DNA from 3 places in the Shinella sp. S4-D37 genome. Region 2 is predicted to be linked to each of the others. Evidence: riboswitches for the same ligand, from Rfam matches in the RefSeq annotation. Region 2 holds a riboswitch; each other region holds the start of a gene.
The links. Region 2 has a riboswitch for cobalamin ahead of AB3G45_RS14465 (CbtB-domain containing protein). Riboswitches for the same ligand answer to the same signal wherever they lie in the genome.

Region 1 (4,249 bases), on a different contig from region 2:
GCTCGGCGATGACCGGATCGTCCTTGGCCCCCTGCACGCCCGTGGCGCTCGGCGCTTCCGGATAGGTGCGGCAGAGTTCGGGATGGTTGGCGGCGCAGTGATAGCACTCGCGGTTGTTTTCCCAGACGAGCTTCCAGTTGCCCTTCTCGACGATCGTGCTTTCGAAGGCGACCTTGGTCTCGCCGAGGCGGTGGCGGGCGAGATAGGGCTCGACCATGCCACGGAAGGCGGAGAAATCCGGGGCCTCGTCGGCAAGGCAGATGAAGATGTACCCGCCGACGGTCTCGCAGTGGATTTGCTTCAGGCTGTGCTGCGTCCTGTCGAAATCCTCGGCCATGTGGCGGGCGAAGAGCAGCGAGCCGTCGAGTTCGTAGGTCCACTGGTGGTAGGGACAGACAAGCTTGGCCGACGAGCCCTTGTGCTGCGTGCAGACGCGCGAGCCGCGGTGGCGGCAGGAATTATGCAGCGCCCGGACCGTACCGGAGCGGTCGCGGGTGACGACCACGGGATAATCGCCGATCTGCACGGTGAAATAGTTGCCCGCCCTCGGGATCTCGCAGTCATGGCCGATGAACAGCCAGTCACGATACCAGATCGTCTCGAGGTCGAGCCTGTAGTGGTCGGGGTCGATGTAGAAGGCCTGTTCGAGGCTGTGGCCTTCACGCCGGTTCCTGAGTTTGTGGAGAACGTCGCTGCGAATGTCCATTGTCCTGATCCCAAAGGGACTGTTGGATGGAATCGCGCTCCGGCATGCCCGTATCGGGCATGCCGTCGCCCGATCGCCCACCGCAATCAGTCGTTTCATGTCATCTCGGGCTGGTTTCCGGACTTCAGAGCCGTCCCTTAGGACCATCGACGCCTTCCCAGGTGGACAAACCCAGTGGCATTCGTCGACGTTGCGCTCTGCTACCGTTGCGGGGGCAGCGCCGGACTTTCACCGGCTTCCCAATTATCCGCATTGCGACCGAGCAATGCGGCACCCAAGACAAGGAGAACATACTTCACTCTCGAAGGATTTTGGCGATCCCTAACGACATTCGCCGCGTCGCATTTCGAACAGTGCGCCTCATTTCCCCTGGCTGTGGGGAAGCCGTTGATAATCGATCATAGCCATTGACGCATTTCTTGGCTCGTCTACTATATCTTGTGTTCGAGGTTCCTTCGATTCGAAAATGTCGAAGGCTAAGACGGGAATCCGGGGCGACCATGATGGTCGTGAATATCCGGAGCTGCCCCCGCAACTGTAAGCGGCGAGCATTCGTTCGACAGAGCCACTGGGGCGCAAATGCCTTGGGAAGGCGGACGGATGCCGCGACCCGCAAGCCAGGAGACCTGCCTCGCACATGAACGTCCACGGGCGGGGTGTCCGGCAGGCGAGCGTTGGGTTGCGGAATGATGCCGCCCCGCCGTCTCCCTTGATGCCCCGCGAAAATGTCTCGGGGTGAAGTCATGTCGATCCTGTTTCCAGTTCCTGCGCGCGAGTAACGGCGCCCGGCCGTCGCCACGGCGGTCGTCCATCTATTTCAGCTCATCGAACGGTTGTCGGCGGATGACCGAGCGATCTCCCATGCCCGATTGCCCGATCACGAGGAAGCCATGTCCATCACCGTCTATTCCAAGCCCGCCTGCGTCCAGTGCACCGCGACTACCCGCGCACTTGATCGTCAGGGCATCGACTACAGCGTCGTCGACATTTCCGAGGATGCCGATGCGTTCGCGCTCGTCCAAGGCCTCGGCTATCGCCAGGTTCCCGTCGTCATTGCCGGCGAGCAGCATTGGGCGGGCTTCCGTCCGGATATGATCAGTGCGCTCGCCTGAGCCGGCGCAATGGCGGGACTCGTCTACTTTTCCAGCCGGTCGGAAAACACCCACCGCTTCGTGGAGAGGCTCGGCGTCGAGGCCCAGCGCCTGCCCGTCGATGCCACCGAGGAGCCGCCGGAGGTCGAAGAGCCCTTCGTGCTGGTTTCGCCGACCTATGGCGGAGGCGGTGAGAAGGGAGCGGTGCCGAAACCGGTCATCCGCTTCCTCAACAACCCGCGCAACCGAAACCTGATCCGCGGCGTGATCGCGGCGGGCAACACAAATTTCGGCACCGGATATGCCGTCGCGGGCACCATCATCGCCGCGAAATGCGCCGTGCCGTTCCTCTATCGCTTCGAATTGCTCGGGACGGATGAGGATGTCGACAACGTCAGACAGGGACTGGAACGATTTTGGACACGATGACGATCGAGAAGCCGGCCAAGACGCCGGAAATCACGGCGCTGGACTATCATGCGCTGAATGCCATGCTGAACCTCTACGACGAGGATGGAAAAATCCAGCTCGACAAGGACCGGCAGGCGGCCAAGCAATATTTCCTCCAGCACGTCAACCAGAACACCGTGTTCTTCCACAACCTCAGGGAAAAACTCGATTACCTGGTGACGGAGGGCTATTATGAGCAGGACGTGCTCGACCAGTATGCCTTCAATTTCGTGCGCGATCTCTTCGATCACGCCTACGGGAAAAAATTCCGCTTCCCGACCTTCCTCGGCGCCTTCAAATATTACACGTCCTATACGCTGAAGACCTTCGACGGGAAACGCTATCTGGAGCGCTACGAGGACCGCGTCTGCATGGTGGCGCTGACGCTGGCGCGCGGCGACGAGGCGCTTGCCCGCGATCTTGTGGATGAAATCATCTCCGGCCGCTTCCAGCCGGCGACGCCGACCTTCCTCAATGCCGGCAAGAAGCAGCGCGGCGAGCTCGTCTCCTGCTTCCTTCTGCGCGTGGAGGACAACATGGAGAGCATCGGCCGCTCCATCAATTCGGCGCTCCAGCTTTCCAAGCGCGGCGGCGGCGTCGCGCTGTCGCTGACCAATCTTCGCGAGATGGGCGCGCCGATCAAGCAGATCGAGAACCAGTCCTCCGGCGTCATCCCGGTGATGAAGCTCCTGGAAGATTCGTTCTCGTATGCCAACCAGCTCGGCGCGCGGCAGGGGGCCGGCGCGGTCTATCTCCACGCCCACCACCCGGACATCATGCGCTTCCTCGACACCAAGCGCGAGAATGCGGATGAGAAGATCCGCATCAAGACGCTGTCGCTCGGCGTCGTGATCCCGGACATCACCTTCGAGCTCGCCAGGAACAACGAGGACATGTACCTCTTCTCGCCCCACGACGTGGAACGCGTCTACGGCGTGCCCTTCACCGAGATCTCGGTGACGGAGAAGTACCGCGAGATGGTCGAGGACGGCCGCATCCGCAAGAAGAAGATCAAGGCGCGCGACTTCTTCCAGATCATCGCCGAGATCCAGTTCGAGTCGGGCTATCCCTACCTCATGTTCGAGGACACGGTGAATCGGGCGAACCCGATCGCCGGCCGCATCACCATGAGCAATCTGTGCTCGGAAATCCTGCAGGTGAGCGAGGCGAGCGCGTTCAACGACGACCTCTCCTATGCGAAGATGGGCAAGGACATCTCCTGCAATCTCGGCTCGCTCAACATCGCGGCCGCGATGGACTCACCGGATTTCGGCCAGACGATCGAGACCGCGATTCGCGCGCTGACGGCCGTCTCGGAGATGAGCCACATCTCCTCGGTCCCCTCCGTCGAAAAGGGCAACGACGACAGCCACGCCATCGGCCTCGGCCAGATGAACCTGCATGGCTATCTCGCCCGCGAGCGCATCTTCTACGGTTCGGAAGAAGGCATCGACTTCACCAACATCTATTTCTACACGGTGACCTATCACGCGGTCCGCGCCTCGAACCGGCTGGCGGTCGAGAAGGGCGTGAGCTTCAAGGGTTTCGAGAACTCGCAATACGCCTCGGGCGAGTATTTCGACAGATATACGGAAGCCGAATGGCGGCCGGCGACGGAGAAGGTGCGCGGTATCTTCGAAGAGGCCGGCATCCATATCCCGACACAGGAGGACTGGCAGGCGCTGAAGAAAGCCGTCATGGACGGCGGCCTCTACAACCAGAACCTCCAGGCCGTGCCGCCGACCGGGTCGATCTCCTACATCAACCACTCGACCTCCTCGATCCACCCGATCGTCTCGAAGATCGAGATCCGAAAGGAAGGCAAGATCGGCCGCGTCTACTATCCGGCCGCTTATCTGACCAACGACAATCTCGACTATTACCAGGATGCCTACGAGATCGGCCCGGAGAAGATCATCGACACCTACGCGGCGGCGACGCAGCATGTCGACCAGGGCCTGTCGCTGACGCTGTTCTTCCGTGACACGGCGACGACGCGCGA
Region 2 (4,249 bases):
TGTCGTGCAGGCCGATGACGACGAGGCGGGTGCCGCGGGTCTCGCCGGGGGCCCAGGCGCGCTCGAAATAGTGGTCGATGCGGCTGCCGACGGCCTGGACGAGCAGGCGCAGCGGCTTGCCGGGCACGTCGGCGAAACCCTTGACGCGCAGCACGTCATGGGTGGCGATCACGCCCTTGAGGCGTTCGATGAAGGCGGCCGGCTCGGCGATGGCCGGCAGGTCCACGACGAAGCTGTCGAACTCGTCATGGTCGTGCTCCTCACCGTTCTCGTGCTCCATCTCGTGGTGCGACTTGCGGTTGGCGATGTCGTCCTCCGTGCCGACGCCGAGGCCGAGCAGCACGGCGGCGGCGACCTCGCCGTTCCTCGCCTCGATCATCGTGGGCTTGCGGGCGGTGCGGGAGGCGACCTCGTCGCGCACGGCCTTGAGGCCCTCGGCGTCGATCAGGTCGGTCTTGTTGAGCACGATGAGGTCGGCGGCGGTGAGCTGGTCCTCGAACAGCTCCTCCAGCGGGCTTTCATGGTCGAGGTTCTCGTCCGTAACACGCAGCGCATCCACCTTGTCGTGGTCGTCGGCAAAGCGGCCGGCGGCGACGGCGGCACTGTCGACGACGGTCACGACGCCGTCCACCGTCACCTGCGTCTTGATCTCCGGCCAGTTGAAGGCGGCGACGAGCGGCTGCGGCAGGGCAAGGCCCGAGGTCTCGATGACGATGTGGTCGGGACGGTTCTCCCGCTCTAGGAGCTTCGTCATGGTGGGGATGAAATCATCGGCGACGGTGCAGCAGATGCAGCCGTTGGTAAGCTCGATGATGTCGTCCTCGGTGCAGGCTTCCGCGCCGCAACCCTTCAGGACGTCGCCGTCGACGCCGAGATCGCCGAACTCGTTGATGATGAGCGCGATGCGTTTTCCTCCGGCATTCTGCAGGAGGTTGCGGATCAGCGTCGTCTTGCCCGCGCCGAGGAAGCCGGTGATGACGGTGGCGGGGATCTTCTGTTGCAGCATGGCTCAACCCTTCATTTTCAGCGGCAATCCGGCCGCGATGAAATAGACTTCAGGCACGAGGGCGGCGACCTTCTGGTGCAGCCGCCCGGCATGGTCGCGGAATTCGCGCGCCATGCGGTTTTCCGGCACGATGCCGAGGCCGACCTCGTTGGAGACGAGGACGATGCGGCCGGGCGCCTGCCGGATGGCGTCCAGGAGGCTGGAGGATTCGGCGGCGATATCCCGCTCTTCCAGCATCAGGTTCGTCATCCACAGCGTCAGGCAATCGACGAGCACGGCCCGGTCGGCCCGCGCCACGGCGCGTATGCGCGCGGCGAGCGCCAGCGGCTCCTCATGCGTCTGCCAGCCCTCGCCGCGATCCTCGCGGTGCTTTGCAATGCGGGCGCGCATCTCGTCGTCGAAGGCGCGGCCGGTGGCGATATAGTGACGCGAGAGGCCGGTCTTGGCGACCAGCCTCTCGGCAAAAGCGGATTTTCCGGAACGCGCACCGCCCAGAACCAGGACGGCTCCGGGCGATGTCAGCGTCATATCAGGCGGCCTTGGCGATCTTCTCGTTGGCAAAGCCGAGCGAGAGGCCGAGCACGATCCAGAAGAACAGGGTCGTGGCAAGGGCGGCAACGGCGAATTCCGCGCCGAGCACGGCCGGAACGCTGCTGGAAATGTCGCCCGGCTGCGGTGCGCCATAAACCTGCGGCGCCGCGATCAGCACGATACCGACGATCTTGGCGACGATATTCGGCTTGAGGAACAGCAGGTAGAGGCCGGCCGCCGACAGGATGACGGTCGCGATCCACCAGACCTGGCGGTCGCCGAGATCGGCGGCGGGAAAGCCCGGAAGCTCCGGCGGCAGGCCGATGGCCGGCAGCATGTGCACGGCAAGCCAGCCGGCAGCCCCCCAGAGCGCCCCGTTCGCCACCGTGATCGGATGGCCGGAAACGAGGCTGAAGCCGGCGAGCAACAGGCCGAAGCCGGCGCCCGTGACGAGGTTGGCAAGGAGCGTTCCGGAGAACCGGCTCATGCCGAACATGATGCCGCCCTCCTCGTGGTCCTCGCCGTCATGGGCATAGGCGACGGAGACCGGCGAGAGCGCCGAGGCCATGTCGAGGATGACGGCGCCGAGCGAGGAATGATCCTGCGTCTGGGCAGCGCCTTCGGTGCCGGGTGTCGTGCCTTCGGTTGCGGGCGCGGCTTCGTCGCCGCCCTCGAATTCCTCGGCATGCAGGATGAGCGGCACGACTCGGGCCTCCTGGGCGGCCGTCATGAGCACGCCGGAGAACAGCCCGGCCACCAGGGCGGCCAGGAGATAACGAACGATCATGTCAAAAATCCTTAGTGGCAGGGAAAGCCGTAGGAGTGACGCGTATCGTGCGCCGTATCGTGCAACACGGCGGAATTCGCAAGGCCCGCGCCGAACACCAGGAAGGCGCCGAGCACGAGAGCGAAAACACCGGCGACGAGACGATCGTTTGCCGATAGGGTAACAGAAGACGTAGTCGAAACAGCCATGACAACCTCCGTGCAGGCAGCGGGGAAACCTCCCCAGGTCGGACGAAATGCCCTTACATTGGCTGGCAGGTCTCCTGGCTCGCAGCGTCCGGCGTTCAAAACGCCTGCGGGTCACCCTCGCCTTCCCAGGCTGCGGCATCACGAAAAGGCGGACGATTCGTAGAGAAAGAGGCGTCCCACCCCGGTTTATCGCAATGCCACCCAGTGGCTTTTCCGGCTGGTCCCCACGGCGCGGCCGACGGCACCATTGCCCCGTTCCGCGCAGATCCTCCCATCCGGATGAGCGTCCCTCGCCACTCTACAGTCGCGGGGTCGGCCGTGATTGCAGCGCCCTGATTGGGTCCGCCGCGTCACATTCCCATTTACTCCCCGATCCGTTTCCGGATCCGGGAACCATCCAATATGCTGGATGATTATGCTTCCACCCCTGCGAAGTCAATCGACCGGCAGCGTCATCGCCTGTGCCGAAACCGCCGCCGGGCCGTCGCAATCTCAATAGCCGGGAATGATCACCACGCCGCCGCCGTTGTAATAGCCGTCGTCGCGGTAGTAGCGCTCGTAATAGCCGTCGACCGGACCTTCGAGCATGTCATAGTCCTGCCGGTAGCGGCGCTGGCGATCCTGCCCGGCCTCGGCATATTGCGCGGCCTGGCGAAGGGCGCGGTACTGCTGGCGGGAGAGGTAGCCGTCGGCGCGGTAGCCCGACGCGCCCTGCCAGGCGGCGATCGCGGCGCGGCTGCGCGCGCCGAAGACGCCGTCGACGCCATAGGTGTTGAAGCCGAGCATGCTCAGCCAGCGCTGGGCCTGCGCCCGGATCGCGCGGTCCATATAGGCCTCGCGGCGATCGACCGCCGGCTGCTCCGCCTTGCGTTCGGTCTCCACGACGGCCGCTTTGCCGTCCGTCTTCGGCTTCGCCTCCTGCCGGGCCGTATTCGCCAGCGCCGAAAGGCGCGCACGCGCATCCGCGACGAAACGACCGTCCGGATATTCGTCGAGATAGGCGCGGAAGGCCTTTTCCGAGCCCTCCAGCACGGCTTTCTGGAACGTCTCCTCCTCGCGCTTTTCCGCGTCGGCGGCCTCTTCGACGGCAAGGCCGCGGTTCTTCCTGTCGGCCTCCTGCGTGTCGTCCTCGCGGGCAGCCGCGGTGTCCTTCGCCGCACGCTCGGCAGCGGCCGCTTCCTCGGCGCGCTTTTCGGCCTCCTCGGCAAGGCGGGCCGCTTCCGCCGCCTTGGCCTTCGCGTCGGCGGCGGCCCTGGCGGCCTCCGCCTTCAGCCGTTCCACCTCGGAGGCCTTCTCTTCCGCAAGCTTGCGGGCGGCGGCCGCCTCCTCTTCGATCCGTGCCTTCTCGGCCGCGGCGGCCTTTTCCGATTCGATGCGCTTGGCCTCGGCTTCGCGCCGGGCGGCGGCTTCCTCTTCGGCCCGCGCCTTTTCCGTCGCGGCGGCCTCTTCGGCCTTCAGGCGGGCAGCCTCTTCCGTCCTGGCCTTGTCCGCGGCAGCCGCGGCCTCCGCCTTCAGCCGTTCTGCCTCGGCAGCCTGCTCTTCAGCCAGCTTTCGGGCAGCCGCCTCCTTCTCTTCCGTCTCGGCCTTCAGGCGCGCCGCCTCTTCGACGCGCGCCTTTTCCGCCGCGGCGGCTTCCACGCGTGCCTTCTCCTCGGCCGCGGTCTTCTCCTCTGCAAGCTTGCGCGCCGCGGCCGCTTCTTCCGCCTTCTTCGCGTCCGCTTCCGCCTTCAGGCGCGC
Region 3 (4,249 bases), on a different contig from region 2:
CAGATGGTCATGAAGGCGCTTTTGAAGGTGACGCCGGACCTGCCGGTCGATCATCTGCACGAGCGCGTCGCGAGCGGCGATTTCGACACCGGCCGCGACCTCAAGTCCTATCCGACGGCCAAGCTGGAGGGGCGCCGCATGGCGGTCGTCGGCTACGGCAATATCGGCCGCGAGGTGGCGAAGCTCGCCCGCGCCTTCGGCATGCGCGTGGCGATCCACGCGCGCGCAAAGCATCGCCGGTGGATCGAGGCGGAAGGGTTCGACTATGCCGCCTCTCCGGTGGAGGCGGCGGCGGGCGCCGATGCGCTCAGCGTGCATGTCGGCCTCGGCCGGCTCGATCCGGTGACGCGCGCCTACGCCAATGCCGGCATCGTCGGCGACGGCGTGCTCGCGGCGATGAACCGCGGCGCCGTCGTCGTCAACTACGACCGCGGCGAGGTGGTGGATGCCGGCGCGCTCGACCGGGCGCTCGCCTCCGGCCAGGTGCGCCACGCCGCCATCGACGCCGATCTCTTCAAGGACGCGGCGAGCGGCGCGCTCAGCGGGCCCATGCTGCCCTATCTGACGCTCGCCGCCCGCCATCCCGGCAAGCTCGAACTCCTGCCGCATGCGGCGGCCGATACCGACCATCCCTCGCGCGTCGCCGGCGCCTGCCAGGCCGTCGACCAGATCATCGACGTCATCCGCCACCGCCGTGTCCGCAATCTCAAGGGCGACCTGCCGGAGGGCTATGTCGATGGCGGGGCCAAGGTGCCGCACGGCATCGGCCGCGTGACGGCCGCCACGCTCGCCGCCGCCGTCGCCGACCCGCGGTTCTCCGAACTGCACGGCATCGCGCGCGAAATCTTCGATACGCTGGAGGCGATCGTCGAGGCGGTGGACGAGGGCATGACGCACCAGCCGGCGGCCGGCGACGTGACCGCGCTCACCCAGCTTCTCCTAAGCCAGCAGCGGCTTCTCGAAGCGCTCGGGCTGGACGGTCCCGCCGAGGCCTGAGGCGGCTCCGGGAACTTTCCCCGTCACCATAAGTTCCCTCCCCGACACATTTTTCAGGGAGTGACCGCCATGACCCATCAGCAAGACGAACGCGGCGATCCGCTGACCCGCACGCACGAGCCCGCCCGCAAGGACTATGCCGCGCGGGAAACCCGCCAGGGCGGCCTGGGGCGGCCGGTGCTGAAAGTGCTCGGCATCAGCCTGGCGCTTGCCTTCCTCGTCTGGGGCGCCGTGGAGATCTGGGGCGAAAGCACCGATCCGACCGTCGACACGGACCAGTCGTCCTCCACCTCCGGCGGCACGCCGGCTGAGGGCACGATCGACGACACGGTTCCGGGCGGGGGCGAGACCGTTCCGACGGACCGCGATCCCAATGCGGATTCCGGCACCGGCGGGGAAAGCCAGCGCGTGACGCCGGACGGCACGGGCAACTGACCGCAACCGATCCATTTGGAGACCTTCAGCGCCTTGACGCCGCCGCGCGCGGCGGATTAAGGATGTCGAGACGGTTCCCCGAGGGATGACTCCCAGGGGATTAATAGGGAACACGGTGCGGACGACCCCAACAGGGGCCCATTCCGTGGCTGCCCCCGCAACTGTAGGCGGATTGCCGCCTGTCCTTGGACGCGTTTTGCGTCATGCCACTGCGGTTCTCCCGCGGGAAGGCAGACAGGCAGCAGATATCCGTGAGCCAGGAGACCTGCCGTCGTCGAACCACTTTCCAAGTCACGGGCGGGGATGCCCGGAACAGGAGACCCCATGACGACCCTGGCTGCCCGCAACGGCAGAGCTTCACTCGTTTTCTCCCGACCGCAATCGGCTCGCCACTCTCGGCGCACCGGCTGAGCCCGCACGCTTTCACTCATCCGGGAGAAATCCATGATCATTCTGCCTGCGGCCGCGCGCGCCGCATCCCTCCTTTCCGCGCTGGCCGGCGCGGCCGTGTTCGTCCTCTCGTCGGGTGCCGCCCGGGCGGCCGCGACGCAGTATCCGCTGACGCTGGAAAATTGCGGCCGTCCCGTTACCTTCGAGAAGGCGCCGACGCAGACCGTGTCGATCGGCCAGAGCTCGACCGAGATCCTCTACATGCTCGGCCTTGCCGACAAGGTGGTGGGCACCGCGCTGTGGGTCGGTCCGGTCCTGAAGGGCTACGAGGAGGTCAACGCCAAGATCGACCGCCTCGCCGACAATGACCCGAGCTTCGAGAGCGTGCTCGGCAAGAAGCCGGATATCGTCACCGTCCAGTTCCAGTGGCAGGTGGGTCCGGAAGGCGTGGTCGCCAAGCCCGAGCAATTCGAGGAACTCGGCATTCCCGTCTATACGTCGCCTTCCGATTGTGTCGGCAAGGACAACAGCGCGGCGAGCGACGGCGTGCGCCACCAGGTCTTCACCATGGAGCTCGTCTACCGGGAAATCCGCGAAATGGCGCAGATCTACGACATTCAGGACAAGGGCGAGGAGGTCGTCGCGGCGCTGAAGGCCCGCGAGGCGGCGGCCCGCGCCAAGGTCGCCGCCGCCGAAGGCAAGCTCTCGGCCGTCTTCTGGTTCTCCAGCGCCGCCGATGCCGACCCCTATGTCGCCGGAAAGAACGGCGCGCCGGGCTATATCATGTCGGCGCTCGGCATCGAGAACATCATCAAGACCGACGATGAATGGCCGACCGTGGGCTGGGAGACCATCGCGAAGGCCGCGCCGACGATGATCGTAGCCGGCTCCATGGAGCGCCGCCGCTATCCGCTCGACAGCCTCGAAGCCAAGCTGGACTTCCTGAAGACGGATCCTGTCGCTAGCCTGATGCCGGCGGTCAAGAACAACTATGTCTTCGACATGGACGCGCAGGCGATGAACCCGACGATCCGTACCATCGAGGGCATCGAACTGCTCGCCGACGCCATCGAAAAGGCTGGTCTGGCGAAGTGACGGCGGATCATCCTATCCTGCTTCGGACGGGCGCCGCTGTCGCGGCGCTCGTTCTCCTGCTTTTCGCCCTCGGCGTCGGGGCCGCCGTCGGCGAGACCGCCATTCCGCTCGACGTCGTGGCGAAGACGGCGGCCAATCGCCTCTGGAATGCCGGCTATCCGCTGGAACCCATCGACGAAGGCATCATCTGGAACTACCGGCTGAGCCGGGCGATGGTGGCGGCCTGCTGCGGTTCGGCCCTTGCGCTGTGCGGTGTCATCCTGCAGTCGTTGCTGCGCAATGCGCTTGCCGATCCCTATATCCTCGGCATTTCCGCCGGAGCCTCGACCGGCGCCGTCTCCGTCGCGATCCTCGGCATCGGCGCCGGCGCGCTGACCCTGCCTGCCGGTGCCTTCCTGGGCGCGCTCGTCGCCTTCGGCCTCGTCAGCGCGCTTGCCGTGCGGGCGGGCCGCGGCACGGGGGCGATCATCCTTGCGGGCATTGCCGGCTCGCAACTCTTCAACGCGCTCACCTCCTTCATCGTCACCAAGGCGGCGAGTGCGGAACAGGCGCGCGGCATCATGTTCTGGCTGCTCGGCAATCTTTCCGGCGTGCGCTGGCCGGATGTCTGGCTGGCGCTGCCGGTGGCGGTGCTCGGCCTTCTCGTGTGCCTCTGGCATGCCCGCGCGCTCGACGCCTTCACCTTCGGCACGGAATCGGCCGCCTCGCTCGGCATTCCGGTGCGCCGGGTCTATGTCGTGCTGATCGCCGTCTCGGCGCTGATGACGGCGGTCATGGTCTCCATCGTGGGATCGATCGGTTTCGTCGGCCTCGTCATTCCCCATGCCGCGCGCATGGTGGTCGGCGTGCGGCATGGGTTGCTGCTGCCGGCCTCGGCGCTGATCGGCGCGATCTTCATGATCGCGGCGGACGTGCTGTCGCGCGTCATCATCCCCGGCCAGGTGCTGCCCATCGGCGTCATCACCGCGCTGTTCGGCGCGCCGGCCTTCGCGTTCATCCTCAGCCAGAGGAGGTCGACCCCGTGACCCTTTCGGCACAAAACCTTTCTTGGTCGGTCGGCGGCGCGAGCATCCTGTCGGACGTCTCGCTCGACGTGCGCTCCGGCGAATTCCTCGGCATCATCGGCCCCAACGGCTCCGGCAAGACCAGCCTGATGTCGCTGATCGCCGGCATCCGCACGCCGCAGGCCGGCGCGGTGACGCTCGACGGAAAGCCGCTCGCGGACCACGGCCGGCAGGCGATCGCCCGGCGCATCGCCTTCGTCGAGCAGCAGGCCGAGACGACCGAGCGCATCACCGCGCGCCAGGCGGTCGAACTCGGCCGCACGCCGCAT

Region 1: another riboswitch for cobalamin. It lies ahead of nrdH (glutaredoxin-like protein NrdH); the one in region 2 lies ahead of AB3G45_RS14465 (CbtB-domain containing protein).
Region 3: another riboswitch for cobalamin. It lies ahead of AB3G45_RS04265 (ABC transporter substrate-binding protein); the one in region 2 lies ahead of AB3G45_RS14465 (CbtB-domain containing protein).

What each region holds. Positions count from the first base shown of each region.
Region 1 covers NZ_JBFNXL010000001.1:307,108-311,356, forward strand. Annotated here, with positions in the region: gene AB3G45_RS01430 (aromatic ring-hydroxylating dioxygenase subunit alpha) at 1-706, opposite strand, end outside; cobalamin riboswitch at 797-999, opposite strand; cobalamin riboswitch at 1,137-1,355, shown strand; gene nrdH (glutaredoxin-like protein NrdH) at 1,597-1,818, shown strand; gene nrdI (class Ib ribonucleoside-diphosphate reductase assembly flavoprotein NrdI) at 1,828-2,226, shown strand; gene nrdE (class 1b ribonucleoside-diphosphate reductase subunit alpha) at 2,223-4,249, shown strand, end outside.
Region 2 covers NZ_JBFNXL010000005.1:1,451,455-1,455,703, reverse strand. Annotated here, with positions in the region: gene cobW (cobalamin biosynthesis protein CobW) at 1-1,006, opposite strand, end outside; gene cobU (bifunctional adenosylcobinamide kinase/adenosylcobinamide-phosphate guanylyltransferase) at 1,010-1,534, opposite strand; gene AB3G45_RS14470 (CbtA family protein) at 1,536-2,324, opposite strand; gene AB3G45_RS14465 (CbtB-domain containing protein) at 2,336-2,512, opposite strand; cobalamin riboswitch at 2,559-2,925, opposite strand; gene AB3G45_RS14460 (peptidoglycan-binding protein) at 3,005-4,249, opposite strand, start outside.
Region 3 covers NZ_JBFNXL010000003.1:50,244-54,492, reverse strand. Annotated here, with positions in the region: partial or broken gene AB3G45_RS04275 (NAD(P)-dependent oxidoreductase) at 1-996, shown strand, start outside; gene AB3G45_RS04270 (hypothetical protein) at 1,066-1,431, shown strand; cobalamin riboswitch at 1,486-1,719, shown strand; gene AB3G45_RS04265 (ABC transporter substrate-binding protein) at 1,876-2,916, shown strand; gene AB3G45_RS04260 (FecCD family ABC transporter permease) at 2,913-3,941, shown strand; gene AB3G45_RS04255 (ABC transporter ATP-binding protein) at 3,938-4,249, shown strand, end outside.